Regions from separate parts of the Paenibacillus sp. YIM B09110 genome, predicted to be linked through region 2. Evidence: riboswitches for the same ligand, from Rfam matches in the RefSeq annotation. Region 2 holds a riboswitch; each other region holds the start of a gene.
The links. Region 2 has a riboswitch for cyclic di-AMP ahead of V8F51_RS23340 (APC family permease). Riboswitches for the same ligand answer to the same signal wherever they lie in the genome.
Positions count from the first base shown of each region.

Region 1: linked by a shared signal. The riboswitch ahead of V8F51_RS08320 (hypothetical protein) and the one ahead of V8F51_RS23340 (APC family permease) in region 2 are both predicted to bind cyclic di-AMP.
Region 3: linked by a shared signal. The riboswitch ahead of V8F51_RS19540 (ABC transporter ATP-binding protein) and the one ahead of V8F51_RS23340 (APC family permease) in region 2 are both predicted to bind cyclic di-AMP.

Region 1 covers NZ_JBANSP010000004.1:362,519-372,390, forward strand. Annotated here, with positions in the region: gene V8F51_RS08290 (dioxygenase family protein) at 1-495, opposite strand, end outside; gene V8F51_RS08295 (winged helix-turn-helix transcriptional regulator) at 660-971, shown strand; gene V8F51_RS08300 (universal stress protein) at 1,027-3,315, opposite strand; gene kdpC (potassium-transporting ATPase subunit KdpC) at 3,342-3,950, opposite strand; gene kdpB (potassium-transporting ATPase subunit KdpB) at 3,987-6,020, opposite strand; gene kdpA (potassium-transporting ATPase subunit KdpA) at 6,039-7,718, opposite strand; gene kdpF (K(+)-transporting ATPase subunit F) at 7,734-7,811, opposite strand; gene V8F51_RS08320 (hypothetical protein) at 7,954-8,349, opposite strand; cyclic di-AMP (ydaO/yuaA leader) riboswitch at 8,480-8,662, opposite strand; cyclic di-AMP (ydaO/yuaA leader) riboswitch at 8,688-8,894, opposite strand; cyclic di-AMP (ydaO/yuaA leader) riboswitch at 9,292-9,451, shown strand; gene V8F51_RS08325 (hypothetical protein) at 9,457-9,852, shown strand.
Region 2 covers NZ_JBANSP010000019.1:84,322-94,193, forward strand. Annotated here, with positions in the region: gene V8F51_RS23340 (APC family permease) at 1-1,414, opposite strand, end outside; cyclic di-AMP (ydaO/yuaA leader) riboswitch at 1,513-1,709, opposite strand; gene V8F51_RS23345 (sensor histidine kinase) at 1,909-3,345, opposite strand; gene V8F51_RS23350 (response regulator transcription factor) at 3,345-4,097, opposite strand; gene V8F51_RS23355 (hypothetical protein) at 4,281-5,006, shown strand; gene vanG (D-alanine--D-serine ligase VanG) at 5,216-6,283, shown strand; gene V8F51_RS23365 (D-alanyl-D-alanine carboxypeptidase family protein) at 6,280-7,086, shown strand; gene vanT (serine racemase VanT catalytic subunit) at 7,083-9,332, shown strand; gene V8F51_RS23375 (family 43 glycosylhydrolase) at 9,654-9,872, opposite strand, start outside.
Region 3 covers NZ_JBANSP010000013.1:147,886-157,757, reverse strand. Annotated here, with positions in the region: gene V8F51_RS19565 (ABC transporter ATP-binding protein) at 1-836, shown strand, start outside; gene V8F51_RS19560 (ABC transporter ATP-binding protein) at 823-2,598, shown strand; gene V8F51_RS19555 (DNA alkylation repair protein) at 2,929-3,636, opposite strand; gene V8F51_RS19550 (ABC transporter permease subunit) at 3,684-4,478, opposite strand; gene V8F51_RS19545 (ABC transporter permease subunit) at 4,506-5,303, opposite strand; gene V8F51_RS19540 (ABC transporter ATP-binding protein) at 5,310-6,194, opposite strand; cyclic di-AMP (ydaO/yuaA leader) riboswitch at 6,315-6,480, opposite strand; gene thiD (bifunctional hydroxymethylpyrimidine kinase/phosphomethylpyrimidine kinase) at 6,620-7,474, opposite strand; gene thiO (glycine oxidase ThiO) at 7,483-8,601, opposite strand; gene V8F51_RS19525 (thiazole synthase) at 8,629-9,408, opposite strand; gene thiS (sulfur carrier protein ThiS) at 9,412-9,609, opposite strand; gene thiE (thiamine phosphate synthase) at 9,623-9,872, opposite strand, start outside.

The sequences.
Region 1 (9,872 bases), on a different contig from region 2:
ATTATGAACGGTTACACCGCTTCCAATCAACAAAATATTTTGTGAACTCAAGCTCCGGAGTGCTTCGCCGATCCGGTATTGCTCCTCTGCGGAGCGGTATGGATTGACCGATACCTGTACGACAGGTATATCGGCAAGCGGGAACATATGCTTTAGCATCGTCCATGAGCCATGGTCAAGTCCGCGTGTTTCATCGTATGCGACCGGGATGCCTTTATCGCTAAGCAACTTGCCCACCAATGCCGCAACTTTGGTTGATCCCTTGGCCGGATACTTTACTTGATACAGTTCATCGGGAAAGCCGTAGAAGTCATAGATCGTTTCGTATTCGTCATCCTTGGAAGAGATCGTCACAGCTTCAGTCTCCCAATGGGCGGTGAAAATGACGATGGCGTCAGGCTTCATATTGGCGCCTATATGTTGTAGAAAACGGCTATATTCATTTTGCTCGACGGCCAACATTGGTGAGCCGTGCGCTAAAAATAATGGCTTCATAACGAAACGCCTCCTTAACTTTCATTCCACTCATTCACTTACTATTCGTAACTAATTATAGTTTCACAACTAATGATAGTCAAGTAATTAACGGTCAAGAAGTGTGCTTGTATAAAAACTATATAAGGGTTATACTGTGGAAGAAGACAAAAGAGGTGATACGAATGGAACAACAGACTCTTTGTCCCCGCTTCGAGAAGGGGATGGATATGTTCAGCAGGCGTTGGACCGGCCTGATCATTTATCAACTATTAGAGGGAACGCAACGTTTCTGCACGATACAGAGCGCCTTGCCGATCAGCGGCAGACTATTGTCTGAACGCTTGAAGGAGCTAGAGGCAGAAGGCATTGTCGTTCGTCACGTTTATCCAGACATCCCTGTTCGCATAGAATATTCATTAACCGATAAAGGCAAGGCGCTCGAGCCGGTCATTCGCGAAATTCAGAAATGGTCGTCAGATTGGCTGCAGCCATAACATTATGGAATAAAAAAGACATCCCCCGGTGAGCCATAGCCCGCCAGGAGGATGTCTATTTTGTTTGCCTTGCTACGATCAGCACATCCATATGACGTCCAAGCCGCAGCAGTTTGCGAACCGTATTTCCCTTCAGCCAGTTTCCTACCATTGAACGAGCCGGCTGACCGATAACGAGCTGTGTTGCTTTCGCTTGGCTAGCCGCGGTAAGCAGCGTCTCGGCTACATGCTTCTTGCTGGCCGTTAATGACGTCTCAAACTTACCTCCGAGCCGCTCGACCAGCTTCATCACCGAATCCCGTTTGGCGGCATCGCCGGGCGACCATTCGCTTCCGTCATGAACGTAATGAACGCGCCATTCCGCCTTAAGCCGATACGCCGTACGGAATCCTCGTCTGACCAGCTGCTCCGCTCCCGACCGAATATCGACGGCGACGAAAATAATCTCCCGCCTCCGAAGCTCGCCGCGCAGCGTCTGGCGGCGGTCCCATGATTCCAGTCTCTCGTCGACATCGTCGGCGACTTCACGCAGCGCTAGCTCCCGAAGGGCGATCAGATTGCCAGTCGAGAAAAAAGCGCCTAGCGCTTGCTCTACCTTTGCCATAGCGTAAATTTTCCCTTCCCGCATACGGCTCTGCAGCATTTGTGGCGTCACGTCGATCAGCTCCACTTGATCCGCCAGCCTGAGGATGGCATCAGGCACAGTCTCCCTGACCCTTACGCCGGTAAGCTGCTCCACAGCGTCGTTTAAGCTTTCAATATGCTGGATGTTCATCGTCGAGATGACGGAGATGCCATGCTCGAGCAGCTGTACGACGTCCTCATAACGCTTCTTGCGCGTGCTTCCCGGCACATTGGTATGCGCCAGCTCATCTACAAGCACGACCTCCGGATTTCTGCGTATGATGGCGTCAACATCCATCTCCTCTAAACTCGTGCCTTTATAAGGGATAACCTGTCGTTCGATAATCGGCAGCAATCCGATCTTGCCCAGCGTATCGGCGCGGCCGTGCGTCTCCACGAGACCGATCACGACGTCAACCCCCTTAGCGAGCAGCAAGTTTGCTTCGGCTAGCATCGTATACGTCTTGCCGACGCCTGGCGCCGCTCCGATATATACTTTCAGTTCCCCCCTGCGATACGATGCGATCTGCCGCTCCTTCTCTTCCATGCTGAATCTGCGGAACAGCTCCCGCTTCGAATCCCCCCGTTGCCGAACGGGCATAATTCTCTCCCCTTCATGCTCGGCAAGATCCGCCATGAGCAGCAAGTCGACTTTCTCCAATCGGCGCAGAACGCTGTCGGCAAGCGAGCCCTGCAGCAGCTGCTGCCAGCGGCTTTTCTTGGAGTGACCCATCACGATACGCGTCGCTTGACGATCTGCCGCATACTGCGCTAAGGCAGCAGGCAGCTTGCGCCTGGGAGGCTGCGGCAGCTCCTCGAAGCTTCCGTCAGCCTTCTCTGTCATCTTCATGATTGAACGTTTAATGGCCTGCTCCTCTTTGGACAACGTCTTTCCGGGAGGAACGTAGGCAGCAACAAGAAGTTCGCCGTTCAATCTTCTCGCAATTTGCCGACCCCGCCGCACATACAACGAGCCGTTCACGACATATTGGGCCGTAACGAGGATGGTCTCCGAAGCCCCGGAGGGACCGCTGAGTCCCTTTTCACCGCGATGTTTCTCCAGCATATCGTTAACGCCTTCAGCCACGAGACGCAGCGACAGCTCCCGCAGTATCGCCAGATTGCCTCGCTGCGCCATAGCCGGATGGGCGGCGTCACCGAGCAGCCCCGCTTCAAGCCGTCCGAGCATCGTTTCAGGCGAAACGTCGATGAGTCTAACCTCGTCTGCCAGTTCGAGCGTATCTGCGGGTACGGTATGGGTTGCTTGGATGTCCATCCATTTCAGCACCGTTTCGTCGATTCCGTCGAGCTCGTACACATTGATGGACGTAATGACGCTTATGCCTCTATCCAATAAAAACTTAACCTCTCCAAGCCGATCGTAGAATCGCGAGCCTGGCCGGTTTATATGGGCAAGCCCGTCTACGAGGACTACCTCGGGATTGCGCTCTACCAGCGCATCAAGATCAACGCCCCCCTGCAACAGGCTAGGCACGCACTCAAGCCCATCCGCAAGCTCTGCCGTTTCCGGTCGAAGCGGTGTCGATAACAAGCCAATGACGACGTCAATACCGTCCTTGTTCAACTGCAGGCCTTCCTGCAGCAAATGATACGTCTTTCCCGATCCGCTTACGGCTCCGATCAATATTTTAAGCCGGCCGCGGTGCAGCTTGGAGATGGTCAGCAACAGCTCCTCGGGCGTTTTTCTTTGATACGGCATAATTGCCCCTCACCTCCAGGGTGACCCTACTTGCCCACAAGTTCAGAGAGCGCCAAATTCAGCTTAAGCACGTTGACACGTTCTTCGCCAAATACGCCCAAATCCCTGCCTTCCGTATGATCGGCTACAAGCTTCTCAAGCTCGGAGACCGACACTCCCGACAGCTTGCTGATTCTCGGAATTTGAACCGTCGCCGACTGCGGCGTAATATGCGGGTCGAGCCCCGAGCCCGAATTCGTGATCAGCGCGATTGGAAGCTGATCGATCGGTACATCTGGATTATTCGCTATCCAGGCGTCGATCGAAGCTTGCGTCCGTTCAATCAATGCAGGATTGGAAGGCGCATAGTTGTTCGAGCCTGAGCCGGCTGCGTTATAATCGATACTCGACACTCGTCCTTGGAAGTAGCTCGGATCGGCGAAGCTCTGTCCGATCAGCTCCGATCCCACCACTTCGCCGCTGCTATTCTTAATTAAACTCCCATCCGCTTGTGCGGGGAAGAGCAGCTGCGCTGCTCCCGTGCTTGCGAGCGGATATAAAATGCCGCATAGGATCATGAACACGACGCTGCTGCGCAATGCTACCGTTATGATTGTCAAACCGCTTTTCGAGTTTTGTTTCTCCTCAGTCGCCATTAGGCAAGCCTTCTTTCATCTATATTCGATCAAATGTTAAACCCACAAATGCACGATCATGTCGATCAGCTTAATCCCTACGAACGGAACGATAACGCCTCCGAGTCCATAGACCAACACGTTGCGGCTCAGCAATCGCGAGGCGCTCATTGCTTTATAGGCAACGCCTTTCATGGCGAGCGGTATAAGCAGCGGTATAATAATTGCATTAAAAATCAACGCCGACAATATAGCAGACATCGGGGAGCCGAGATTCATAATATTAAGCACGCTCATCTGAGGGATAGCGAGCATGAACATAGCGGGAATGATTGCGAAATATTTAGCAATGTCATTCGCGATACTGAATGTCGTAAGCGCCCCTCTCGTCATTAGAAGCTGCTTGCCAATCGCGACTACTTCAATGATTTTGGACGGATCGGAATCCAGATCGACCATATTGGCCGCTTCCTTGGCCGCAGTTGTGCCGCTGTTCATCGCAAGGCCGACGTCGGCTTGCGCCAGAGCGGGCGCGTCATTCGTTCCGTCGCCCGTCATTGCGACCATCTTGCCCTCCGCCTGCTCTCGGCGTATGACCGCAATCTTATCTTCCGGCTTACTCTCGGCAATGAAGTCGTCAACGCCGGCTTCTCTAGCGATCGTCGCAGCCGTAAGCGGATTGTCACCCGTACACATGATGGTTTTGATCCCCATCTCGCGCAACTGGTCGAACCGCTCCTTCATGCCCGGCTTAACCGTATCCTTCAGATAGATGACGCCGAACAATTGCTTGTCGACGGCTACCGCAAGCGGTGTACCGCCAAGCGTCGCTATCGTATTCGCGATTTGATCCGTGTCGGACGGTATTTGTCCACCTTGCTCGATTACCCATTTCTTGACCGAATCGACGGCCCCTTTGCGAACGCGACGACCATCCGGCAAGTCTATTCCGCTCATGCGCGTTTCCGCTTTGAAAGGCACGAATTCTCCGCCTTCTGCGATGGAGGCGTCGTAGCTAAGTCCTTGCTTCTTCATCCATTCCAGCACGGATCTGCCTTCAGGCGTCTCGTCCTTGATGGAGCTGATCGCAGCCCATTCGGCTAAAGCCTGCTGATTGCGGCCTCCTGCCGGTATAAGCTCGCTCGCCATCCGATTACCGAACGTAATCGTTCCCGTCTTATCCAATATCATTGTATTGATGTCTCCTGCAGCCTCGACCGCTTTACCCGACATGGCAAGCACGTTGTATTGCGTAACGCGGTCCATGCCGGCAATACCGATCGCGGACAATAAGCCGCCGATCGTCGTTGGAATCAAGCATACCAGCAAAGCAATCAGCACCGGAATTTCCAAGTCGACGCCCACGTATTCCGCAATAGGCTTCAAAGTGACAACGACGATTAAAAATATGATCGTCAAGCTCGTCAGCAGCGTATTCAGCGCGATCTCATTCGGCGTTTTTTGCCGCTGGGCTCCCTCGACGAGCGCGATCATCCGATCGATGAACGATTGTCCCGGATCGCTTGTAATTCGCACCTTAATCGAGTCGCTGACTACTTTCGTGCCGCCGGTCACAGAGCTGAAGTCGCCGCCCGCCTCTTTAATAACGGGTGCCGATTCGCCTGTAATGGCCGATTCGTCTACCGATGCCAGACCTTCGATGACTTCGCCGTCGCCGGGAATCATCTCGCCTTGTGAGACGACGACGATATCGCCTTTGCGCAGCTCCGGCGAAGATACAACCGTAATCGTACTGCCAACCAGCTTATTGGCGGTCATGTCCTGCTTCGACCGTTTGAGCGAATCGGCCTGCGCTTTGCCTCGGCCCTCCGCGATTGCTTCCGCAAAGTTCGCGAACAGCAACGTAACGAACAGAATGACGAACACGGTCAGATTAAAGCCAACGTTTTGCTTGGCATCGAAATATCCGGGAAATAGGGCCATCAATAGGACGATAACCGTACCGACCTCTACAACGAACATGACCGGATTTTTCATCATAACAAGTGGATTCAATTTAATGAAGCTGTCCAGCACCGCGCGTTTGACCGCGTCGGCAGAGAGCATTTTTTGGCTATGGTTTCTACTCATCTTCGTTCACCTCATCCGTTAGCGGAGTGTCAAATGTTCGGCTATCGGTCCGAGAACGATAACCGGCAAAAATGTTAAAGCGCCAATCAGCAACACCGTACCTATCAACAGTCCAAGGAACAGCTTATTATCCGTGCGGAACGTGCCGATAGTCTCCGGAACCGGCTGCTTGCGTGCAAGCGAACCCGCTACGGCGAGCATCGCGATCATCGAAATGTAACGTCCGAAGAGCATGACAAGTCCGGTGCTAATATTCCAGAAAGGCGTATTATCGCCAAGTCCTTCGAAGCCGGAGCCGTTATTGGCAGCCGAGGACGTATACTCGTAGAGCACCTGGCTTATACCATGGAATCCCGGGTTGGTAACGGCTGCGTAACCAAGATCCGTCATGAACGCGAGAGCGGTCGGTACAAGGATAATGAACGGATGCGCGAGAATCGCGATGGCGATCAGCTTCATTTCGCGAGGCTCGATCTTCCGTCCGAGAAACTCCGGCGTCCGTCCAACCATAAGCCCGCATATAAACACAGCCAAGATAGCGTACATAAGCATATTAATTAGCCCTACGCCCTTGCCCCCGAATACGACGTTAAGCATCATTTCGGCCAGCGGCACCAGTCCGCCAAGCGGCGTAAGCGTATCGTGCATATTGTTGACCGTTCCTGTCGTCGCAGCCGCCGTCACCGTTGTGAAGAGAGCAGATTGCGCGATGCCGAATCGAACCTCTTTGCCCTCCATGCTTCCCTGCGAGGCATCGATGCCAAGCGCGGTCATTGCCGGGTTGCCCATCTTCTCGGCGCCATAAGCAACGCTAAGGAATACGAGGAACAAAGTCATCATGGCCGAAAAAATGATCCAGCCCTGCTTTTTATTTTTGGCGAATAAACCGAACGTGTAAGGCAATGCTGCCGGAAGAACCCACATGCACAAAATTTCGATGACATTCGTTAACGGATTCGGATTCTCGAACGGGTGAGCCGAGTTGACGCCGAAGAAGCCGCCGCCGTTCGTACCGAGATGCTTGATCGATTCCAACGAAGCGACCGGTCCGATCGCAATTTGCTGCACCGCGCCCTCGAATGTCTTGATCGCGATCGTCGGATCGAGTGTCTGCGGTACTTGAAGAGCAACAAGAACGAGCGTAATAATAAAGGCCAACGGAAGGAAAATTCTCGTATGGGCTTTAACAAAATCTTCGAAAAAGTTGCCTATCGTTTTTCCTTTGCTCGTAATGCCCCTTACGAACGCGATTGCGACTGAAAACCCAGTTGCAGCGGATGTGAACATCATCATCATGATGACCGCCATTTGCGAGAAATAAGACAAAGCGCTCTCGCCGCTATAATGCTGAAGGTTCGTATTGGTCATGAAACTGATAATCGTATTAAACGTTAATGTAGGCTCCATGCTCGCCATGCCGTTCGGATTAAGCGGGAGCGCATGCTGCAGCCGTAGAATCAGATAGCTGAAAGCTACCAAAATGATGTTCGTGGCGATGAAACTGAGCGCATACGTTTTCCAGCTCATACCCGCTCGATTCTTAAGTCCAATCAGCCTGTAAATGAACCGTTCAGATCCTCCATATACTTTATCGAGCCGGTTGGACTCGTTCGAGAATACGTGATATACATACGTTCCGAGCGGCTTCACAAGCAGCAGAAGAACGGCAATGACAATTAATAGCTGCAAAATATCCATCGTTGTTCCTCCTGGTTAAAATTTTTCCGGGTGAATTAAAGCATATAAGAGGTAACCGAATACGAGTACGGCAAGCGCTGCTACGATAATCATTCGCCATCGCCCCCAGTTTGCTTAATCGCTCTGTCGCACCAAGCAAGAAAACCATAAAACAATCCGAAGCAAACGATTAAAGTACCAATCATGTACAGATCCATCAAGGTAGTTCCCTCCTGCTATAGACATTTACAAAAAGTTATTTTTTCAATAGAAACCCAATTTCGCCGGTTTGCGAATGTACGATGTGATCTGCGCCAAGCCCTTTATATATGACTCTTGGATTCCAATGCGTCGTAATGACGTAGATCGATCCAGACGTCCAATCTCTGCAGCATTGTATGAACCTGCAGCTAAGCGCTAAGCTGCTCTCAAAGATGAATACATCGCCAATGATTTTTTCCGGAATCATCCAACTATTCCTGTCATTAGTATTCACGTATAAAACGTTGTTAAGTCCGTGCTTACGCAGTTGTCTTTCCTCTAGCTTGCTGTTCGTCAGGACGATGAACGGCAGTCCGCGAAATACCAATGTTTTTATGAATGCTTTGCCAGCTTCATTAAGCCCGGCAACGATAATATGCTCCTCGCCCAACCGCAATCTCCTCCGAATTTCTGAAAAAAAAGGCAACAAAAAAGAAGCCTGCGGGAAAAGAGGACCTTTCCCCGCGGGCTTCTTCGGAGGCATGGCTAAGGAAGCCATGCCGAATCGGCACTGCGATGGTTGCCTCTCTCGATTACGCTTACGAGGTTAGCTGTCGGATTCGGGCGTGAGAGTCGCCCTACGCAAGGCGCTTAAGCCTTGCGATTCACCCCATGAGCACCAATGCGGCCGACTCCATAGCGGCGCATCGCTCTTTGGTTCCCCCGTTCCCGCAGACTGCTGCGGAACTCAGCGATAAAATAGCAATTAAAACGAATCGTTGTATCATTCCTCTCTCCAAACCACGCTTACGAGGTTAGCTGTCGGATTCGGGCGGTGAGAGTCGCCCTACTTCGAAGCGGCATCCATGGTGCTGCCTCTTCGAAGATTCACCCCTGCCGTGCTGTCGGACGACTCTCACATCGTACAGACGCACCGCTTCACATTTGGTTCCCCCGCTTTCCGCTTGCCTCGCGGAAACTCAGCGATCAGTCCATCGCAACTTCATTTGCGAATCCTGTATCGAATCTTACTCCCAGCCAAATTTTATGTAAAGCAGGTCCAGCGTCCATATTGGATAATATAGGAGCTTATAGACTGATAGTTAACGTTTTCAAAAAGTTATACCTCGATATTCCTCTCTTTTTCGCCAATTATCTCTCGATTTCTAAAATTACATATAAGCCTGAATTTCGTATCCAACTCGCGCAAGCATGCTTTTTTTCAAATCTTAAATAACAGAAGTAAAACCGAGTATTCTATCGAAAAAGCCTCTTTTCATAGTTAAAATGAACGTCGCGCCTCTAATTTGCTCTTAGAGCGTCTTGTGCAACAAAATGAACCTTTTACAAATGCCTCAAATCGGTTTAGGATAGACGTCGAGCCGAAAAAGGCAAATCATTATCGCTGAATTTGTCCATAGGATAAAGCGGGGGAACCAACAAGAGCAATCGTTCGATTGTTCGAATGGGGTGAATCCGAGGCAATGCCTCGGTAGGGCAGCTCTCTAGTCCGAATCCGTCAGCTAACCTCGTAAGCGAATAGAGGAGAGAATTTCATATGTTCACACAAGCACAAATCGACGAGCCATTACCTTCTTGCACCAACGACTTCCTGGCGCTAATCATTAGAAGAATCGAGATGTTCGTCATTCCTGAATACAACGGTTATTGCGCCGGGTATCGCGTCTGTCTCCATTTAGCAACGAATAACGGATTAGGCTGGGGTGAGTTGTTCGTGAATGAAGCAGATAAACCGGCAGACTGGATCAGATGGGGCAGCATACTGCATCGTTATATAGGTGAGATACAGGCCAAGGAAAGCCCCGTTGACAATCGCATTTACGGTTTGTTCAACGACGCGCTAATTCACGTTCGGAACGACAAGAGTACGTTAAATCCGGCCATGAGTGGAGATTTACTGAAGTGCTCCGTTTCCTATATCTCACTGTTTTAAGGGTAAGTTGTCAGAATATT
Region 2 (9,872 bases):
CTATCGCAACTGGCGGCTCGCAGGTCGCCAGGCGCAGCTGCTCCCCTACCGCTTCATAATGCTTCTTGATCCGCATGAACAAATAAATGATTAGCGGCAAGAAAATGAGAATCGACCATACTTGCTCGAACTTCGTCAGGAAGAACATTATCGTGACAACGAAGCTAATAAGTGCTCCCGTCGCATTAATAATAAGCTTCGTTACCCAGCCTTTCGGCTTCTCACGAATCCACTTCACGATCATGCCCGTCTGCGACAGGGTGAACGGAATGAACACGCCTACCGCATATAGCGGGATCAGATGCTCCGTCTGTCCGTGGAACGCAATAATGAGAATGATGGACAGTACGCCCAAAATAATAATGCCGTTCGAGTAGCCGAGCCGATCGCCCCTCACCGTGAACATGCGCGGAATGAACTTATCCTTCGCCAAATTCACCGCAAGCAGCGGGAAAGCCGAATAGCCCGTATTAGCCGCAAGAATGAGAATAAGTGCCGTCGTGCCTTGAATGAAATAATACATAATGTTGCGTCCGAACGTCTCTTCGGCGATCTGCGATACGACCGTCACTTCCACCTTTGGCGAAATTCCGTAATAATAGGCGAGCCATACGATACCGGAAAATAACACCGCAAGCAGCGCCCCCATCGCAACCAATGTCTTCGCCGCATTGTTCGGAGCAGGGTCCTTGAAGTTCGGAATCGCGTTCGATATCGCCTCAACGCCCGTCAGCGCCGAGCTGCCCGATGCGAAAGCCCGCAGCAGCAAGAACAGGCTGATACCCGCAACCGGCGTGCCAAGCGGCGGATGCAGCTCCGGCGATACGTGACCGGTAGCGATGTTGTAGATACCGACGCCGATCATGATGAACAGCGCCAACACGAACAAGTACACGGGATAAGAGAGAATCGAAGCCGATTCCGTCACGCCCCGCAAGTTCAATATCGTGATGAAGATGACGAAGACCACCGCGATCAGGACTGTGTATTCATGGAGGCTGGGAAAAGCCGACGTAATCGCGTCGGTTCCGGCCGATACGCTTACCGCAACGGTCAATATATAATCGACCAGCAGCGCGCCGCCTGATATGAGCCCCGGGAACAGGCCGAGATTTTGTTTCGATACAACATAAGCGCCGCCGCCATGCGGATAAGCGAATATAATTTGTCGATACGATAAAATTAATGCCGTCAATAAAATCAATACGCCAATTGCAATCGGAACAGAATACCAGAACGCCGCTACGCCAATCGTCATTAGCACAAGCAGAATTTGTTCCGGACCGTAAGCAACCGAGGATAATGCGTCCGAAGACAGAATAGCGAGCGCCTTCGTCTTCGCGAGCTTCTGCTCGCCAAGTTCCTTCGACTTCAGCGGTCGACCGATTAATAATCTTTTGATTGAAGCTAACATGCTGTCACCGCCGTCAAAGAATGGTTTTTCCTTAAAAAAGAGCATAACAAAAAAAGCCGCAGGGAAATCCCCGCGGCTATAAGACGAGCCGTAGTTGATTCACCTCTCCATACACGCTTACAAGGTTAGCTGACGGATTCGGGCGTTTAGAGTCGCCCTACCTCGAGCGCGCCCTCATGAAGACGGCGACTCTCGGATTCACCCCGGCGACGTAGCAAGCTTTCGCTTATGCTGCGCGTCGCAATTGGTTCCCCTGCTTTCCGCTTCGAGATCGGAAACTCAGCGATCGTGAATATATATTTTAGTGCATTACGATCATAGTCCTCTGGGAATGGAATGTAAACCAACGTTTTCGTTCAAAAAACGTTAAAAAAGCGTTAGAAAATCCATGAATGCGCATACATGACCGCAAGACGCGGCGCACGTCCCTGCTTTGCGCATTTTAATCGTTCAATCGCCCCAATATCCGCTTTAGACTTAAAAATAGTCATTCGTCATGCGGTCGCAGCGGGGAAAGCGAGCGAAAACTCCGCACCGCCGCCTGCTCGATTGGCTGCCATAATGTTGCCGCCGCACCTTTCGACAATCGCGCGGGCAATCGCGAGCCCCAGCCCGCTCTCGCCGTCTTTGCCTTTCACGAAGCGATGGAACAGGTAAGGCAGCAACTCTTCAGGAATGCCGTTGCCGTCATCGGAAACCGATAATTCGACCCGTCCGCCATGAACCGCCGCATGAATATAAATATGCTTGTTCGCATAGCGAACCGCATTGGACGAAATATTAAGCAGCGCTTGCAGCAGCTTATCCCGGTCGGCGAGTACGAGCATATCGGCATGCTCTTCGATGGAAGGATGAAGGGCCAGCTGTTTTTTGACGAGCAAAGGGTTGACGCGTTCGATCGTTTCCGTAAGCAGCTCCTTGACGTTGACGACAACCGGCTTATAAATATCTTCTTCGCTGTCGAGCTTGGCGAGCAGAGTCATTTCCGTCACAATGTTTTTCAATCTTGCGCTCTCGCTTAATATAATGTCCAACCCTTTGCGAACGGATTCGCCTTCGAACACGCCGTCCCGAATACCTTCCGTATATCCCGCGATTGACATTAACGGCGACTTCAGTTCATGGGAAGCATTCTGGAAAAACTGCTTCTGCGCCCGATTGAACCGATGCAGCTCGCCGGCCATTTCATGAACGGTCCGCGCGACTGCGCCAATCTCGCCGCTCGCTTTCACAAGCTGTACGTCGGCGAATTGCCTTCCCTTCACTTTCGTCAGCTCCTCCTTCAGCCTGATTAACGGCTTAATAAGCTTCCTCGTAATGAGATGACTAAGGACGAGTATAAGAACGCCGCCAATCGCGAATACGAGCAGCAGACGTCCAAGCAGCGCACGCTCGATTTCTTCGATCTTGCTAACGGAGGTTAACAGCGTCAGCTTGCCTTGGGGAACAGCCGTTACGTCGACCAAATACCGACTGTCGCTGCCGTCCCAGATTTTATCCAAATTAATGGATTCGACTGCTTTGGCCGTCGCGACTGGGACCGCTCCCGATTGTGTCGCCGTCGCCGTCTCCAGTATCATCGCATTCGAGCTGATTATATTGATCGAGGCCATCGGGATCAGCTCGTCTGTATTCACATCGACATAATTGCCGTTATTATCCGTTACGATTGCCGAAATACCCGATGCCGTAACTGGCGACAGCGTAACTGCCTCTCCTGACAGCTTTGCAGAATCAAGAGATGTAACGGCTGTCAACGTTGTATGATTCTCAAGCGACTTCGTTATTTCGGCGCTTACCTGCTTCATATCTTCTTTCTGGGCAACCATGAAATGATCAAGCAGCACAAAATGGATCAATACCGCCGTCACCGACAACACGATTACAAGAGCAGCGCCGAAAGCAATATTGATCTGATGAACGAGCTTCATTATGCATTCACACCCCTGTCCGTGCGCATCCGATAGCCGTGGCCCCATACCGATTCAATGGGCAGATGCTCGATTTTTTTACGAATTCGCTTAATCAAATGATCGACGGCGCGGTCGCTGCCGAAATAATCGTCGCCCCATACGAGCGTCAAAAGGTCGGATCTTGTAAAAGCGCGGTTCGGTTGCTCAATGAACACTTTGAGCATGGTGAATTCCTTGCTCGTCATGTCGACTTCTGTCTCCTGCCAGAATACGCGCCTCTCCTCCGGCAGCAGCTTAAGCTCGCCTAGCTCCAGTCTTGCCCCCTGCAGCGCCGGATCAGAGCCAACTGCCGTTCCCGTTCCATGTCCAGGAAGCATCCCTTCCTCTCCCTGATTCAGCTTGTTCCAGCGCTTCAGCTGCCGATTGATTCTGGCGACAAGCTCTCGCGGACTGAACGGCTTCACCATGTAGTCATCGCCGCCAAGCTCTAGTCCCAATATTTTATCGACTTCCGTATCCTTGGCCGAGATCATAATGATAGGCACTTCAGCTTCGCTGCGAATGCGCCTGCACAGCTCGTAGCCGTCCATGCCGGGCAGCATAATATCAAGCACCCATAGATCGGGCGGGTTCGTCCGCCATAACGCCAAAGCTTCTTCAGCGGATTCCATTCCGATCGTCTCGTATCCTTCCTTCCGCAAGTACATTTCAACAAGATGGCGTATATGCTGGTCATCGTCCACGACGGCGATGCGGTAATTAGTAAGCAAAGCGCTCAATGCCATGCCCTCCCATTCAAGCCTTTAATGATCCATTCTTATGGTTCAAGTATACCAAGCAGGCCCCGCTAATGGGGTCATGCCATCGTTTTTCCACAAATACACCAACGTTGTGCCACACTCGTCCGATACTCTTAGAGCTGTAACACAAACCTATTGGGAGAGTGAATAAATATGAACCGCAAACTAGTCATTTCCAGAGCCGTCCTATCGTCCGCGCTATTATTAAGCGCAATTGCCGCTCCGTCCCTGTCGAGCGCAGCAAGCGCAAGCGGAAATACGCCGATCATCAAAGGGGAGGCGAAGCAGCTAGCTACGCTAACTAAGGCAAGCACTTTGGAAGCCTCGTCCGTCGTGTACAGCTTCAACAATCCCGTTGAGCTTGCCGAGCAATATGCTCCGGAGACCGTACCAGCCTGGAAGAAGGCGTTGGAGCAATACGAGAAGCATGTCGGAACGGCGATCTCATTCCACAACGCCGGTATTGCCGTCCAAGCCCTCCCTCTCGCAGAAGGAGAAGTACCTGCTTTCGAAGTAACGGAGAACATTGATCTGACAAAGCTCGAGGAAGGCACGTCTACGCTGACTTCCGCAAGCGCTTCGGGCGTTCAGTTGAAAAGTGTCGACCTGACGAAAGCCGTGAGCGCCCAGCCAATCAAGCTGGACGATGTTAAGATGATAAATGCAGAGCTTATCAACATTAGCGTGAGCCAAAGCGACGAAGCCGCCGTTACCGTTACGGAGGCAAACGATGCGGACATGTCGTTTATTCGTGCCGAGATCGCTTTGTCAAAAGCCGTTCAGTCCGAGGACGCAGCGGCGATCAAGCAAGCACTGGGCGCTTTGCTCGAGCAATACAATGTGCAAATCGCTGAGTGGGAAGCGGCAGCAACGAAGTAATTACCGCTCATGAGTTATACGTAATAGAAGAGGATGTCCCGCAATGACGAGCGGGACATCCTCTTCTATTTTTGCTACCTGCGTCTGTAAACTTTTATGAAAATATTAAAGCGATCTTAATAGTTCTTAATGTTTTCTTTCCGGATTATTTAATTCCGCTCCCTATAATCAAGGGCAAGCTCGGAATTCGAGAGGAGAGAAAATAATTAATGACCATTCAACATATAGCCGTTCTGTTCGGAGGAAAATCTACGGAGTACGGGGTGTCGCTGCAATCGGCCGCTTCGGTGATCGACCATTTGGACCGCTCCAAATACGCTGTCATTATGCTTGGAATTACGCGTGAAGGCACTTGGTATAGATATAACGGAAGCACCGATGAGATCAGGAGCGATCGCTGGCATTGCCATGCAAGCTGTATCCCTGCCTTCCTATCACCTAGTCGTTCTATAGCTGGAATCGTTGAATTGGCTGGCACTGAATATCGAACTGTATCTATAGATGCCGTCATTCCTGTTCTTCATGGACGTAATGGCGAGGACGGAACCGTGCAAGGACTGTTGGAACTGTCAGGCATACCTTTCGTTGGCTGCGATACGATGTCATCGGCAATAAGCATGGACAAGGCGATAGCGAGTACGCTCGTTCGCGCTGCAGGAGTTCAGACAGCCGCTTCGATTACTGTATGGGAGAGTGGAGATTGGGAGGCGGCAGCGGCCGAAGCGATGAAGCTTGGTTTTCCTTTGTACGTGAAGCCTTCCAGATCGGGTTCGTCGTTCGGCATTACGAAAGCTTATGACCATGCGGCTCTGCACCAAGGCATTCGAGACGCATTCTCCCATGATAGCAAGGTTATTATCGAACAAAATATCGACGGCTTCGAGGTTGGCTGCGCGGTGCTTGGCAGCGGAGACGAGCCGTTCATCGCCGAGATCGACGAGATCGAGCTGGCGGGCGAGTTTTTCGATTATGACGAGAAGTATTCGCTGCGCACCTCGCAGATCCGCCTTCCTGCCCGATTGGAGGCAGCAATTGCCGAACAAGTGAGGGCCGCGGCGCAAATCATCTACAAGACGCTTGGCTGCTCGGGCCTCGCCAGAGTGGACATGTTCGTCACGAGCGATGGCCGTATCGTGTTCAACGAGGTCAATACGATGCCCGGCTTCACCGCTTCCAGCCGCTACCCGAACATGATGCGGCATAGCGGCGTATCGTATCCGCAGCTGATGGACCGGCTTATCGAGCAAGCTATCGCCGGGAAGGAGCGCGCACGATGACTCCTGCGACTATGTTCAACCTGGACAGCAGCCTGATTCACACGGGACACCTCTTGCTCGTCAACCGAGAGCATCCGGTCGACTCGCCGCCGCACCCCGATCAGCTTGCTCCTGTCGTGTCGGTGCTTAGAGCGAGCTCAGAGGAGCGAAATCCGCAGCTGGAACGGACATGCCTGCGGCAACTGGAGCTATGGTTATCGGCAAGCGGCTTATCGAACCGCATCGGGATCGTCAGCGGCTATCGCACCCGTGAACAGCAGCAGCAAATCTACGACCGTTCCTTGGCGGAGAACGGTTATGACTTTACGGCAAGCTACGTCGCTTTGCCGGACCGAAGCGAGCATCAGACCGGACTTGCCGTCGATCTTGGCGAGCTGAGCGGCGAGGTCGATTACATTCGCCCTTCGCTGCCCGACCATGGCGAATTCGCTGCCTTCAAGAGCATGGCGGCCGCCTTTGGCTTCATCCAGCGCTATAAGGAAGGCTTCGAGGCGGTAACAGGCATTGCAAGCGAGCCATGGCATTATCGGTATATCGGCGTTCCGCATTCGTTGATTATGGAGCGGCATGATTGGTGCTTGGAGCAATATCTCGCGTATATGAAACTATTCACGGCGGAGAATCCTTACGAGCATTGGAGCGATGGGAAGCTAACAGCAGAGGTGTTCTACGTGAAAGGCAGCCATTCGAGGAGTAATGAAATTCCGATGAGAAGCGATGCCTCCGGATATGAATGGTCGGGCAACAACAGGGATGGTTTCATCGTTACCATCATGCATGAACGGGAGCGGATTCCGTCTTGATCACCGCGCAGCGCAGCCGCTCGGGCGGGGCTGGAATCAACATCGATTGGTTCAAAATCGTAGCCGCCTTGCTCGTCATAGCTGTTCACACCGGTCCGCTTATGACGTACAGCCCGGATGCCGACTTTCTGTTGACCGGCATCGCGGCTCGCCTCGCCGTCCCTTTCTTTTTCATCGCTTCGGGCTATTTCTTTTTTCGTAAAAGGATGAGCGATGAGAGCAATCGAAACTCGAAATCATTGCATCGATATGCATTGAGAACAGGTAAACTTTATGTAATGGCGATTATAATCTATATCCCGATTAATGTCTACGCGGGCTATTTTTCAGCGGCGGAAGCCGGATTCAGCTGGGCGGGATTGGCCAGCGATCTGATTTTTAACGGAACGTTTTATCATCTATGGTATTTGCCCGCTTCGATCTTGGGAATGTACATCACTTATGTGCTCTATAGCCGTCTGTCGCTGAGAGGAATGCTGATTGCGGCTGCCGGTCTATATGTGATCGGACTGCTCGGCGACAGCTACTACGGTCTAACGGCTACCAATGATACGTTGTTGAAGTTGTACGATGGCATGTTCACTCTGTTCGATTACACGCGCAACGGGATCTTTTTCACCCCTATGTACTTTGCTTTGGGCGCCTTGGCGGCGTCACGGCAGACAACGGATCCGCAGACTGTCGGTTGGCGCAAGCCCCTTTCGTTTAGGGCTAATGCCGCTTGGTTTACGGTGTCTATCGTCTTGATGTTTGCCGAAGGCATTATTTTAAGAGGTCTAGAATGGCCTCGACATGACAGCATATACCTGACTCTCGCTCCCGCCGTCTACTTCCTGTTCCAATGCTTGCTAACGGGCAAAAACTGGCTTGGAATCGGCAAAAGCGCCGGATTGTATATGAGACAGCTCAGCACTTGGATATATATATTGCATCCTGCGATCATCGTCGTCGTTCGGTTCGGGGCAAAAGCAGCGGGGCAAACCGAGCTGCTCGTTACGAAAAGCTTGATTCATTATTTGGCTGTCGCTCTGTTATCCATCTTGGCTTCGATACTCGCGGTCTACGCGGAGGGGCGGTTGCCGCTTATTCGCGGGGGCAATAAAGAAGCTGTTAACGGTCATGCTGTTCATCGCGCCTGGGCGGAGATCAGCTTTCCGAACTTACGGCATAACTTGTCCGAGTTAAAAGGAGTGCTTCCCGAATCTTGTGCAGTTATCGCCGTTGTGAAAGCGAATGCCTATGGTCACGGCAGCGTCCGTATCGCCCCGCACTTGAATGCGCTGGGTATCAGGCAGCTCGCGGTCGCCGAGATCGAAGAAGCGATCGAATTAAGAAAGCATGGCGTGAAAGGCGATATTCTCATATTGGGTTACACTTCCCCTCGTCGGGCGGGCGAACTCAAACGGTACAAGCTGACCCAGACGCTCGTAAGCGAGGAATACGGCCAGCAGCTGGACGCGTGCGGCAAGGCGCTGAACGTGCATGTGAAGATCGATACCGGCATGAATCGGCTCGGCGTACCGCATGACGATACAGAAAGCTTGCTAGCCTGTTACAAATTCAAGCGCCTTAAAGTGACTGGTACGTTCAGCCATCTGTCCGTATCGGACAGCCGGAAGCCGGAGCATGTGACCTTCACGCACCGGCAATTGCAGCGGTTCGATCATGCGATGAGCCTCATTCGCGCCGCTGGCTTCGACCCCGGTATCGCTCATATTCAGAGCAGCTACGGGCTATTGAACTATTCGTCTTGCGTGTATGATGCGGCTCGTCCCGGCATTTCCCTATATGGGCTTATGAGCCACGAAGACGACACGCCGCTGGCGCAGATCGACTTGCGGCCTGTCTTATCCTTGAGAGCGACGGTAACCCAGGTCAAGGCTGTCGAAGCGTACAGCCCCGTCGGCTACGGTCATTCGTATGTCCCCGATCGGGACGTGACGATCGCAACGATCTCGATCGGTTATGCGGACGGCATCCCCCGCGAGTTGTCCGAACGCGGCGGTTATGTGCTGATCCGCGGTCAGCGGGCTCCGATCAAGGGAATCATCTGCATGGATCAGATGATCGTTGACGTCACCGGCATCGAGGAGGCTCAGCAAGGCGACACCGCTACGTTGATCGGGCATGACGGCGATGAGCTGATCACGGCCGGCCAGCTCGCGAAACGCTGCGGAACGTTGACCAACGAAATCGTGAGCCGCCTCGGCAGCCGAATCGCCCGCGTGTATACGCACGAGGGCTGAGGTTGACGGTTTGTTGTGGAAGCTTGCTTGTCTACGGGCATTCCCCTCCCTTGTTCTGCCTATGTTGGATATCTGCATCATAGATACGACATATTAGCTGCTCCGTGCAGCTATGTTGGATTTTTGCAGTAACTTTAGCCTTTTCACGTCTTTTTACATCCAAAGCCGTCGGCTATGCTGCAAATATCCAATATAGCTCGTCCAATACAGCAAAACGATGAAAAGTTACTGCCATTATCCAACATAGCTCCGAACGCCCTGCCCAAAGCTACTAAAAAAAAGCCCGAGCCGCATGCAGCTCGAGCTTCTTGGTATAGGGAGTTAATCGTTAAACGGACTGACGGCAATGCCTTCAACAACAATTGCGCCTTTGCCGCCCGTCAGGCGTATCGTATTGTCACTGCCCGCTTCCAGCTTAACCGTAATCGTAACCGCGTCGCTGAACGCCGATTCGCTGCCCGTCGACAACGCGTTAAGCAACGAATAGTCGTTGCCATTAACAGCGAGATGCAGCTTGGACAGTCTTTCCTCGGTTGCATA
Region 3 (9,872 bases), on a different contig from region 2:
TTAACAAAATCATCGATGTCTATTACGCGCATCCTGACATCGTCAACAAGCACAACGCGGTTGATAAGCGACGTTACCAGGGCCGCATCCAATTCGACCGCGTAAGCTTCAAATACGACAACGTAACGGTGCTTGAGGATATCAGCTTTACCGTTGAGCCGGGCGAGACGATTGCCATTATGGGCGCAACCGGATCCGGCAAAACAACGCTAATCAATCTGATTCCGCGCTTCTATGACGTAGCGAAGGGCAGCGTCCTTGTAGACGGCATCGACGTGCGCAAGCTGGAGCTCGATGAGCTTCGCGGCAATATCGGCGTAGCCACGCAGGATGTCCTGCTGTTCTCCGATACGATAGACGGCAATATCGCATACGGTAATCCGGATATGCCGGAGGAGGAAGTGACGAGGTTCGCGAAGCTCGCCGCCGCCCACGACTTCATCGGCAAGATGCCCGACGGCTATAATACGATCGTCGGCGAACGCGGCGTCGGCTTGTCAGGCGGACAGAAGCAGCGCATCGCTTTGGCACGCGCCATGGCCGTGCAGCCTCCTATCCTCATTCTCGACGACACGACTTCGGCCGTCGACCTTGAGACGGAGGAGCATATTCAGAAGAGCTTGCGGGAATTGGACTTCTCCTGCACAAAGATCATAATCGCCCAGCGCGTGTCTACGACGGCGCAGGCAGACCGTATTCTGATTCTAGACAACGGCCGCGTCATTGAAGAAGGTACGCATGCCGAGCTTTTGGCGAAGCGCGGCTATTACTACGACGTGTTCATTCTGCAGAATGAGGGCATTGAAAGGGATGTGACTACTCATGGCCAGAAATAAATTCGACATCGACGAGAATTTGGAGTCCCCCTTTGACATCCGACACTTCCGGCGGGCGCTTGTCTATATCAGGCGCCACCAAAAACCGATGATTATTGCTTTCATACTGAGCGCCCTGTCTGCGGGCATCGCCCTATCTGCGCCGCTTATCATCCAGCATGTCATCGATGTGACTATTCCCGCGAAGGACAAACAGTCGCTTATCTGGTTGTCGGCTCTGACGCTTGCCACGATTGTCGTCAGCGTCATTCTCGCCACGATCCGCTCGCGCATTATGACCCGTGTCGGACAGGATATCATCTTTGATATCCGCACGGATCTGTTCAAGCACTTGCAGGAGCTGCCGTTCCAATATTATGACGACCGTCCACAAGGCAAGATTCTCATCCGGGTCGTCAATTACGTCAACTCGGTATCGGATGTGCTGTCCAACGGCATCATCAACTTTATCTTGGAAATCTTGAACCTGCTCTTCATCGGAGCGTTTATGTTCGCCGTTAATGCTAAGCTATCGCTTGTCATTCTCGGAGGCCTGCCCATCTTCCTCGGCATCATGCTGCTCATTAAGACCAAGCAGCGCCGGGCGTGGCAAGCGGTATCCAACAAAAGCTCCAATATGAACGCATACATGCAGGAGAGCATCAGCGGCATTCGCGTCACCCAAATCTTTACCCGCGAGAAGCATAACGAAGGCACGATGACCCGTCTGTCCGACAATTACCGCAATACGTGGATGAGAGCGATGTATTTCAACTTCCTAATCCCGTTCTCGGTAGACAACCTGGCGGCCATCGTGACGACGGCCATCTTCTTCGTCGGCTTGCTGTCGCTGGGACCAGCAGAGGTTACATTCGGCGTCATACTCGCCATGAGCAGCTATGCCGCGCGCTTTTGGCAGCCGATCCTGAGCATATCCAACTTATATAACAGCTTTATCAACGCCGTGGCTTATCTCGAACGGATCTTCGAGACGCTAGATGAGCCGGTAACCGTGAGCGACATTCCGAAGGCACGCGAGCTGCCGCCTATCCAAGGACGGGTAACGTTCGACGATATGACCTTCGCCTATGATCCAGGCCACAATGTGCTGGAAAATCTGAGCTTCGATATTCAAGCCGGCGAAAGCATCGCCCTCGTCGGTCCGACAGGCGCCGGCAAGACGACGGTCGTCAATCTGATCTCGCGCTTCTATAACGTGACGGGCGGCAAGATTCTTATCGACGGCCATGATATATCGGAAGTGAAGCTGAAGTCGCTGCGCAGTCAAATGGGCATCATGCTGCAGGACAGCTTCATCTTCTCCGGCACGATTATGGACAATATCCGTTACGGCAAGCTCGACGCCACCGAAGAAGAGATTATCGCCGCTGCCAAAACCGTATGCGCCGACGAGTTCATTCGCGAGTTCGAGAAAGGCTATATGACGGAAGTTAATGAACGGGGTTCGAAGCTTTCGCAAGGTCAGCGTCAGCTCATCTCGTTCGCCCGCACGCTGCTTGCCAATCCGCGCATCCTTATATTGGACGAGGCTACTTCATCCATCGATGCCCAGACCGAGCGCTTGCTTCAGCGGGGCTTGAACGAATTGCTCAAAGGACGCACCTCGTTCATTATCGCGCATCGTCTCTCCACCGTTAAGAACTGCGACCGGATCATGTACGTAGCCGACAAAGGCATTGCCGAATCCGGCTCGCATGACGAGCTAATGGCCCTTCGGGGTCGCTACTATAAGCTGCACTCCGCTCAGAAGATGGAGGCGTAAGCCTCCTGAGCTGGGCGCAAAAAAGCCGAGAATCCTTATTTACAAGGACTCTCGGCTTTTTCGGTTCAAACATCTACTATTGCGTGCATTGGAAGGTTGTACGAAAAATCTTACAATTCACCTAGGGAATGGTGTCCAAACGGTTGATTTGTGCGATAAATCATACAATACGAGCTAGCAACGGGTTTAAGAGTCGTCTTTTATATGAAAAATCGTACAAAGTGGACAGGACGGCGAATCGGGTCAGCGTATTGTACGAAAAAACATACAAATCGTCAGCCAGCCTCTAAATCGCATTACCCGAAAACGGAGCTCGATCGCAGCCGGCGCTTAACACCTTACATGTCTGCGTTTGAACCCAACCCTCCCTTTTGCCGTTTCCTTCTGGATGTTAGCCAAAGCGTGTATGAGCTTGGTCGGTTTCTTGACTTTACTGACTTCCACAGGGCCTACCGATTCTGCAATCTCAGTCGCCTTCTCATGGAGCGGCACATAGGATATCGCCACCGTGTACATGAAGTTATTCATCGAATATTTCGTGCGTTCGGGAGCATCGTGGATCGTATTTTTCACCAGCTCGAGCATATTGGCTAATTTGGTTTCGTCGAATTCGCTGTCCTTCCGATTGCCCAGCAACCAGCAGTAACAGCTCCAGCCCGCCGACATTCGCAGCTCGTCGCCGCTTGCGATCCATTTGTCGGCAACCTCTTGCGCAATATCCGCTTCCGCCAACGTAACCGAAACGACAAAATCGGACAGCATATAAAAATAAGCGCCGTCCATCCAGCGATCATAATCCGCTGCCGTCATCGCATTGGGATCGGCAATGATACCAGCGAAGTACATCGCATCGTAATTCCCTGTGGCGTACAGTTGCTCAGCCAAAGGCTGATTGATTTTCGTTTTTTTGAAAATAGGCTTCATAGCGCCCGTAGCGACGCCGAAGAGCGGCTCGTGCGCGCCATTAGAAATGTACATTTTCTTCATTCGTTCCTTGCCGAGCGCTTCAAGCTCCTGCATAACCTCTTCTAAATTCATCGTTCGACACTTCCTTTTTTATAGAGGTATTACCATTTATAAATCTCTTAAACATGCAAATCGCGTTTCTTAAATAAGATATACGTTATTACGGTTAAAACTGCAATCAAAACGATAGATAAGAGAACGAATACGATATTCAATCCCCCGCCGTACATGATGTCTTTGGCTTCGAAATACTTAAACGGCGTGAACACCCTCAACGTTTCGAGTTGATCGTTCAGATCGATTGCAATCGACAGAATGAACGTAATAAGCAGGATGCCGGTTGCAAGCGAAGCTGCCTTCTTGGGATTGGCGTATGCGGCCGCGATGGCGGTTCCTATAACCAGAAAGAGAAGCTGCAAAAGAAGCATACCCGCCATGACGATGGCAATATCGCCATTTACAGCTTCACCCTTGCTGTAGTTCCCGACGATTGCGACGCTCGACGCCCAGGTCACGATATTCAATAGGAGGATATTGGCCAACGCGCCCAGCAATTTCGCCGTAACGACGGCAGTCCTCGATACCGGTTTGGCAAATAGAAACTCCGCCGTTCGGTCCCGTTCTTCCTTTGCGATTATATTTGCTCCGAGCATAGCCCCGTGAATCGTTGCCATCAACAAAAAGTATACGACCAGAATACCATAATAACCGCTAGCTTTGGACAAGTCTAAATCCCCTGACCCCATTAACGCCTTGAGTGCCTTAGGCATATCATCCATCACGCTGTCCAGCTGTCCGCCGGATGCCGTTGCTTCATATTTATTCATGCCGCTGGCGACCAGCAGAATGATGCCGATACTCCAAAAAATAATCGATTTCCGGTACGATTTCAATTCCCGAACGAAAATATTCAATGTTGTACCCCTCCTCTTCGTATTCGCTTATACAGCATGAACATCTTTTTTCAAATAGACGACATAGCTGGCGGCGATGCAAACCACAATGATTCCGATTGCCGCTGCAATAAAGGGAGCTTCATAGTTGGCGCTTTCGATAATAGTTCTGGGTTCAAAATATTTAAAGGGAGACAAATAACGTTTGGTCCCCTCATCGCCCGCCGATACGAGCATGCCGATGACGAAAAAGGCAAACACCGTACTGAGCGAAACGGATAGCACGGCTTTTATTCTAAGAAAAACGACGGATACGATAATGCCTATGGCCAAAAAAACAAGCTGTATAAACAACAGCGTGATTGAAATCATAAAGAACAGTTTCCCGCTATACTCAACCGTCTTCACCTGAACGGCAATGAGATTAGCCGCAATAAGATAAAACGCATTCGTTACCGATAAGGAAACGACCGCAGCCAGCAGCTTGGAGGTCATGATTTGCGTACGCGATACCGGCTTCGTCAAGAGAAAGTCTGCCGTTTTGTCGCGAACCTCCTTGGAGACGATCGACGTTCCCAGAATCATTGCTTGAATAGCGCCACCGAGCGTAATGTACATGAAAATATAACCATAAAAGCCGAGAATCGTCCCCATGCTTTCGATTTCAATGCCGAGCGCTTTTCTGATGCCCTCCGGATACCCTTCCAGCACTTTGGAAAATTCGTCAATGTCCTTTGAAACGGCAGGGAAAAGCGACATGAGCAAGATCAGAATGCCAATTAAGGAGCACGTCCATACGAGCATCGATTTTCTGTACGCCTTCAACTCATGCACAAACATATTCATCGCCGATCAGACCCCTTTTTCGTAATAATGCATAAAGATTTCCTCAAGGCTCGGCTCTTCGATCCACAGGTTCTCGATTTCGATTTCGGCTATTTTTTTCATTACCAGATTGATATTGCCTTTAAATAAAAAACTCGTCGTATTCCCATTCGCCGCAATATGGTTCACGCCGGTGATATTGAAGTATTCGCGCTCGATTTGTTCCGACGTTTCTACCGTAAACTTTTTATAGTTGTTTTCTTTTAACGTACTGATTTTTTCGACCGTAACGATCTTACCTTCTTTTATAATCGCAACTCGATTACATAGCCGCTGAACTTCGCTTAATATATGTGATGAAAATAATATCGTGGCCCCTCTTTTATTTTCTTCTTCAAGCAATTCGAAAAACTTTTGCTGCATGAGCGGATCAAGCCCGCTGGTAGGCTCGTCTAGAATGATGAGCTTGGGGCTATGGAGCAGCCCTTGAACGATGCCCACCTTCTTTTTGTTGCCCAGAGACAGGTCGTCGATTTTTTTGGTGATATCCAGATCCATGATTTCAACCAATTCTTTTATTCTTTTTTTGCAGTCCTTTTTGTAAAAGCTGGCCGAATAATATAACAGATCTGCGACCTTCATATTGTCGTAATAAAAAACCTCCGACGGCAAATATCCGATTTCCCTTTTGATTTCCGGAGCAAATTTGATGCAGTCTTTGCCGAAAATAGCCGCGCTGCCGCTTGTCGGATAGATGAGAGACAGCAACGTTCGGATCGTCGTAGATTTACCTGCCCCGTTCGGTCCGATAAAACCAAAGATTTCTCCCTGTTCGATGGAAAAACTAATGTCCGTTATTCCTCTTGCTTTGCCGTACGTTTTGGTCAGATTATGAATTTCGATCGCATTCATGGGTCAGCCTCCTCGCGGATATTATGCTTTTACGCAACAAAAAAAAGCCCTGAGAGCAGAGACACTCTACTCTCGGACTTCTTGCATAACGAAAAGACGAGCCTATGCAAGGCACGATCGCGGTTCTCTCACAATACGCTTACGAGGTTAGCTGTCGGATTCGGGCTTGAGAGTGCCCTACCTCATGCTTGCTAAGGCAAGCGAAAGGATTCACCCCATGAAACCATTGGAATGGTTTCGGTTGGTTCCCCCGTTTCCCGGTTCGGGAATTTAGCGTTTGACTCATTTAGTTGTTGAACAAATCATACGCCCATCCTTATGCAAAGTAAAACCGAAATTCGGAGGGTTTAAGCTGATTTTTGATTCCATATTTGGATGGCATCGGCTTAAAAGGGCAGTAGCATTTATTATCGAAAGAAATGCCATTATTTGCTTGCGTTTTCGCTTGACAGCATGGAGGTAGACGATTGGCTGCGCTTGTACGCCCAGTGGTTCGTTGGACCGCGGCCGCCGCCGATATGGATTCCGTCCCCGATCGCCGCTTGAATGAAAGCTTTGGCCTCCCGCATGGCGCTCTCGACGTCCAGCCCCCGGGCGAGGCCGGCCGTAAGCGCGGCCGAGAACGTGCATCCCGTACCGTGCGTGTGCCTTGTCGCTATCCGTTTGCCCGCCAGCTCGGTAAAGTAACGGCCGTCGAACAACAAGTCCACCGCTTGCTCTCCTTCGTCATGACCGCCTTTAATGATGACATACCGGGCGCCGAAGCCGGCTAGCCGCTTCGCCGCTTCTTCTTTATCCGTCTTGCTCCGAATCGGGCTGCCCGTAAGCTGCTCCGCTTCCGGAAGGTTTGGCGTCACGACTGCCGTAAGCGGCAATAGCTTGCCCGTCAAAGCGCGAATCGCCTCTTCCTGCAGCAGGACGGTGCCGCCCTTGGCTACCATGACGGGATCCACGACAACCTTCGTCCATCCGAAAGTCTGGATCGCTTCGGCAACCGCAACGATGATTTCGCTGCTGAACAGCATGCCCGTCTTAACGGCATCCACTCCGATATCGTTGCCTACCGTGAGAATCTGCTGAATGATCGCATCCGTGCTCATCGGATATACGCCATGTACCCCGAGGGTATTCTGAGCAGTCACTGCCGTAATGGCGGACATGCCGTAGACGCCAAGCTCTTGGAACGTTTTCAGATCGGCCTGTATGCCCGCCCCGCCGCCGCTATCGGAGCCTGCGATCGTTAAAGCCCTTGCAACCTGTTGTCTTGAATAAGTATCCATCTATACGCTCAACCCCTTCTTCCAAACCGTTCCGGTGAGAAAGCTTGATTATATTCGGCTGTATCCTTGCCTTCCAGACAATCGGCAGCAAGCTTGGCGGTAGCCGGACTAAGCAGAATGCCGTTGCGGTAATGACCGACCGCGAATGCCACATGTCCGGCCTCTCCCAGCGTGCCGATCAAAGGAAGGCCGTCCTGGGTGGAAGGACGCAGCCCCGCCCATCGGTGGAAGGGAGTCCGCTGCTCAAGGAAAGGAAACGCTTGTTTATTCCATTTCCTCAGCCTGTCGATCCCCTTGTCCGTCACCGAAGTATCGAAGCCGGCAACATCCTCCGAAGCTCCGCATACCAACGTACCGTTTTCTTTGCCTACTAGATAACCCTGATTGCTAAAAACCATATGCCGAACAGGCTTCTCGTCTGCCTCATAAGCACAAATTTGGCCTCGGATCGGGTATACGGGAATGCGGATGCCGAACGTATCGGCAAGCTCCTGCACCCATGCTCCGGAGCATACAAGCAGTTTGTCTCCGCTGAACCTCTTTTGATCCGCTGACTGAACGACAATGGCGTCCCGCCATTCGCTGACGGACAGCTTGCCTAAATTCTCGTGAATGTCGACCCCTGTTAATCGGCAAGCTTGCTCCAGAGCGATTACATAATGCGGCGCGTAGAGATGGCTCTCTTCCGGCGTATGAAGAGCTGCCCGTACGTTCCTCGACAAATTAGGCTCGAGAGCGAATAAAGCCTCTCCCTCCAGTATGCTGCCGGAGGATCCGAACTGCTGCTGCCATAGCAGCCTGCCTTCCAGGGCTAGCAAATCCGCCTCATGGTAGGCAATATAGAGACTGCCAGAGTTGGTATATTCGAAATTGCGTCCCGAGACCTGCTTCACCATTTGTTGCCACTCCAGGTATAGCTGCAGGCTTTGCAGACAAAATCGGAAGAAGGCATCCGGGCTCTCGACATTCTCGGAATAAGGCGCCAGCATGCCGGCGGCCGCACCGGAAGCCTGCCCTCCGCAGCGATTGATTTCCAGCACCGTTACCTGATGTCCCCGCCTCTGCAACTCCAGCGCGCAGGATAAACCGATGACTCCCCCGCCCATGACCAATATGCTTTGTTTCATCTCGCGAACCAGCTTTCGTTAATGTAATTATTTCAGCTTATATTCCTCGAACCCGCTGCTTGCCGACGCATACCGCTTCTTATCGATCCTTCCGGATAGATACGCTAGCCTTCCGGCTTCAATCCCCATTCTCATCGCTTCCGCCATGCCGACCGGGTCGGTCGCTTTCGCTACGGGCGTATTCATCAATACGCCGGATACTCCGAGCTCCATGGCCTGGGCTACATCGCTCACTGAACCAAGACCGGCATCCACAATGATCGGCACTTTCGCTTCCTCAACGATTAGACCAAGGTTATAAGGATTAAGAATCCCAAGTCCCGTGCCGATCGGTGCTGCTCCCGGCATGACTGCCGCAGCTCCGGCCTCTTCCAGACGCTTGCATATAATAGGGTCGTCCGATATATAAGGAAGAACGGTGAAGCCTTCTCGGACGAGTATTTCCGTAGCTTTCAACGTTTCGATCGGGTCCGGCAGCAGCGTGCGTTCATTCGCGCTAATCTCTACTTTGATCCAATCGCTCAAGCCGGAAGCGCGCGCCAACCGGGCGATGCGTACCGCTTCATCAGCCGTTCGCGCGCCGGATGTGTTCGGCAGGTAGGTGTATGGCTCATTCTGCAAATGCTGAAGGATCGAATCATCCTCCGTGGACTCGAGGTTTATTCGCCGAATGGCAAAGGTCAATACTTGAGCACCCGAAGCTTTGATCGCTTCCATCTGAACGTATGGATTGGGAAACAGTCCGGTACCGATGAAAAAGCGCGATGTTAATTCATGGTTGCCTATACGCAGAACGTCGTGTTTCATTCGTCAGCCTCCTCCTACAAAATGTACGAGCTCGATCGGCATCCGGTGATGAACTTCCGTATCCGCCCATTGTTCCGTCTTCAGCACAACGCCGCCCGCTTCTACGACAACCGGCTTTCCTGCCAATCCAAAATGCTCAATGACATCTTGAATCGTGCGTGCGTCCAGTTCCTGCTTTAATCCATTGATTATAAGTTCCACGTGCTGTGTCCTCCTATTTGTTCAGCTTGCTCAGGAACGCTTCGCAAGTCCCTTTGACATCGCTGCTCCCGACAATCTCGCTCACCGCGCAAATCCGCGTCGCTCCCGCTCCAATGACTTCATCCACATTATTTAGTTTAATCCCGCCAATAGCGACGAAAGGAATGCGGATATGCTGTGTTACCTCGCGTACATACGAGACGCCCACTGGGTCGACGACATCCGCTTTAGTCGCCGTGCGGTATACGGGACCGACGCCAATA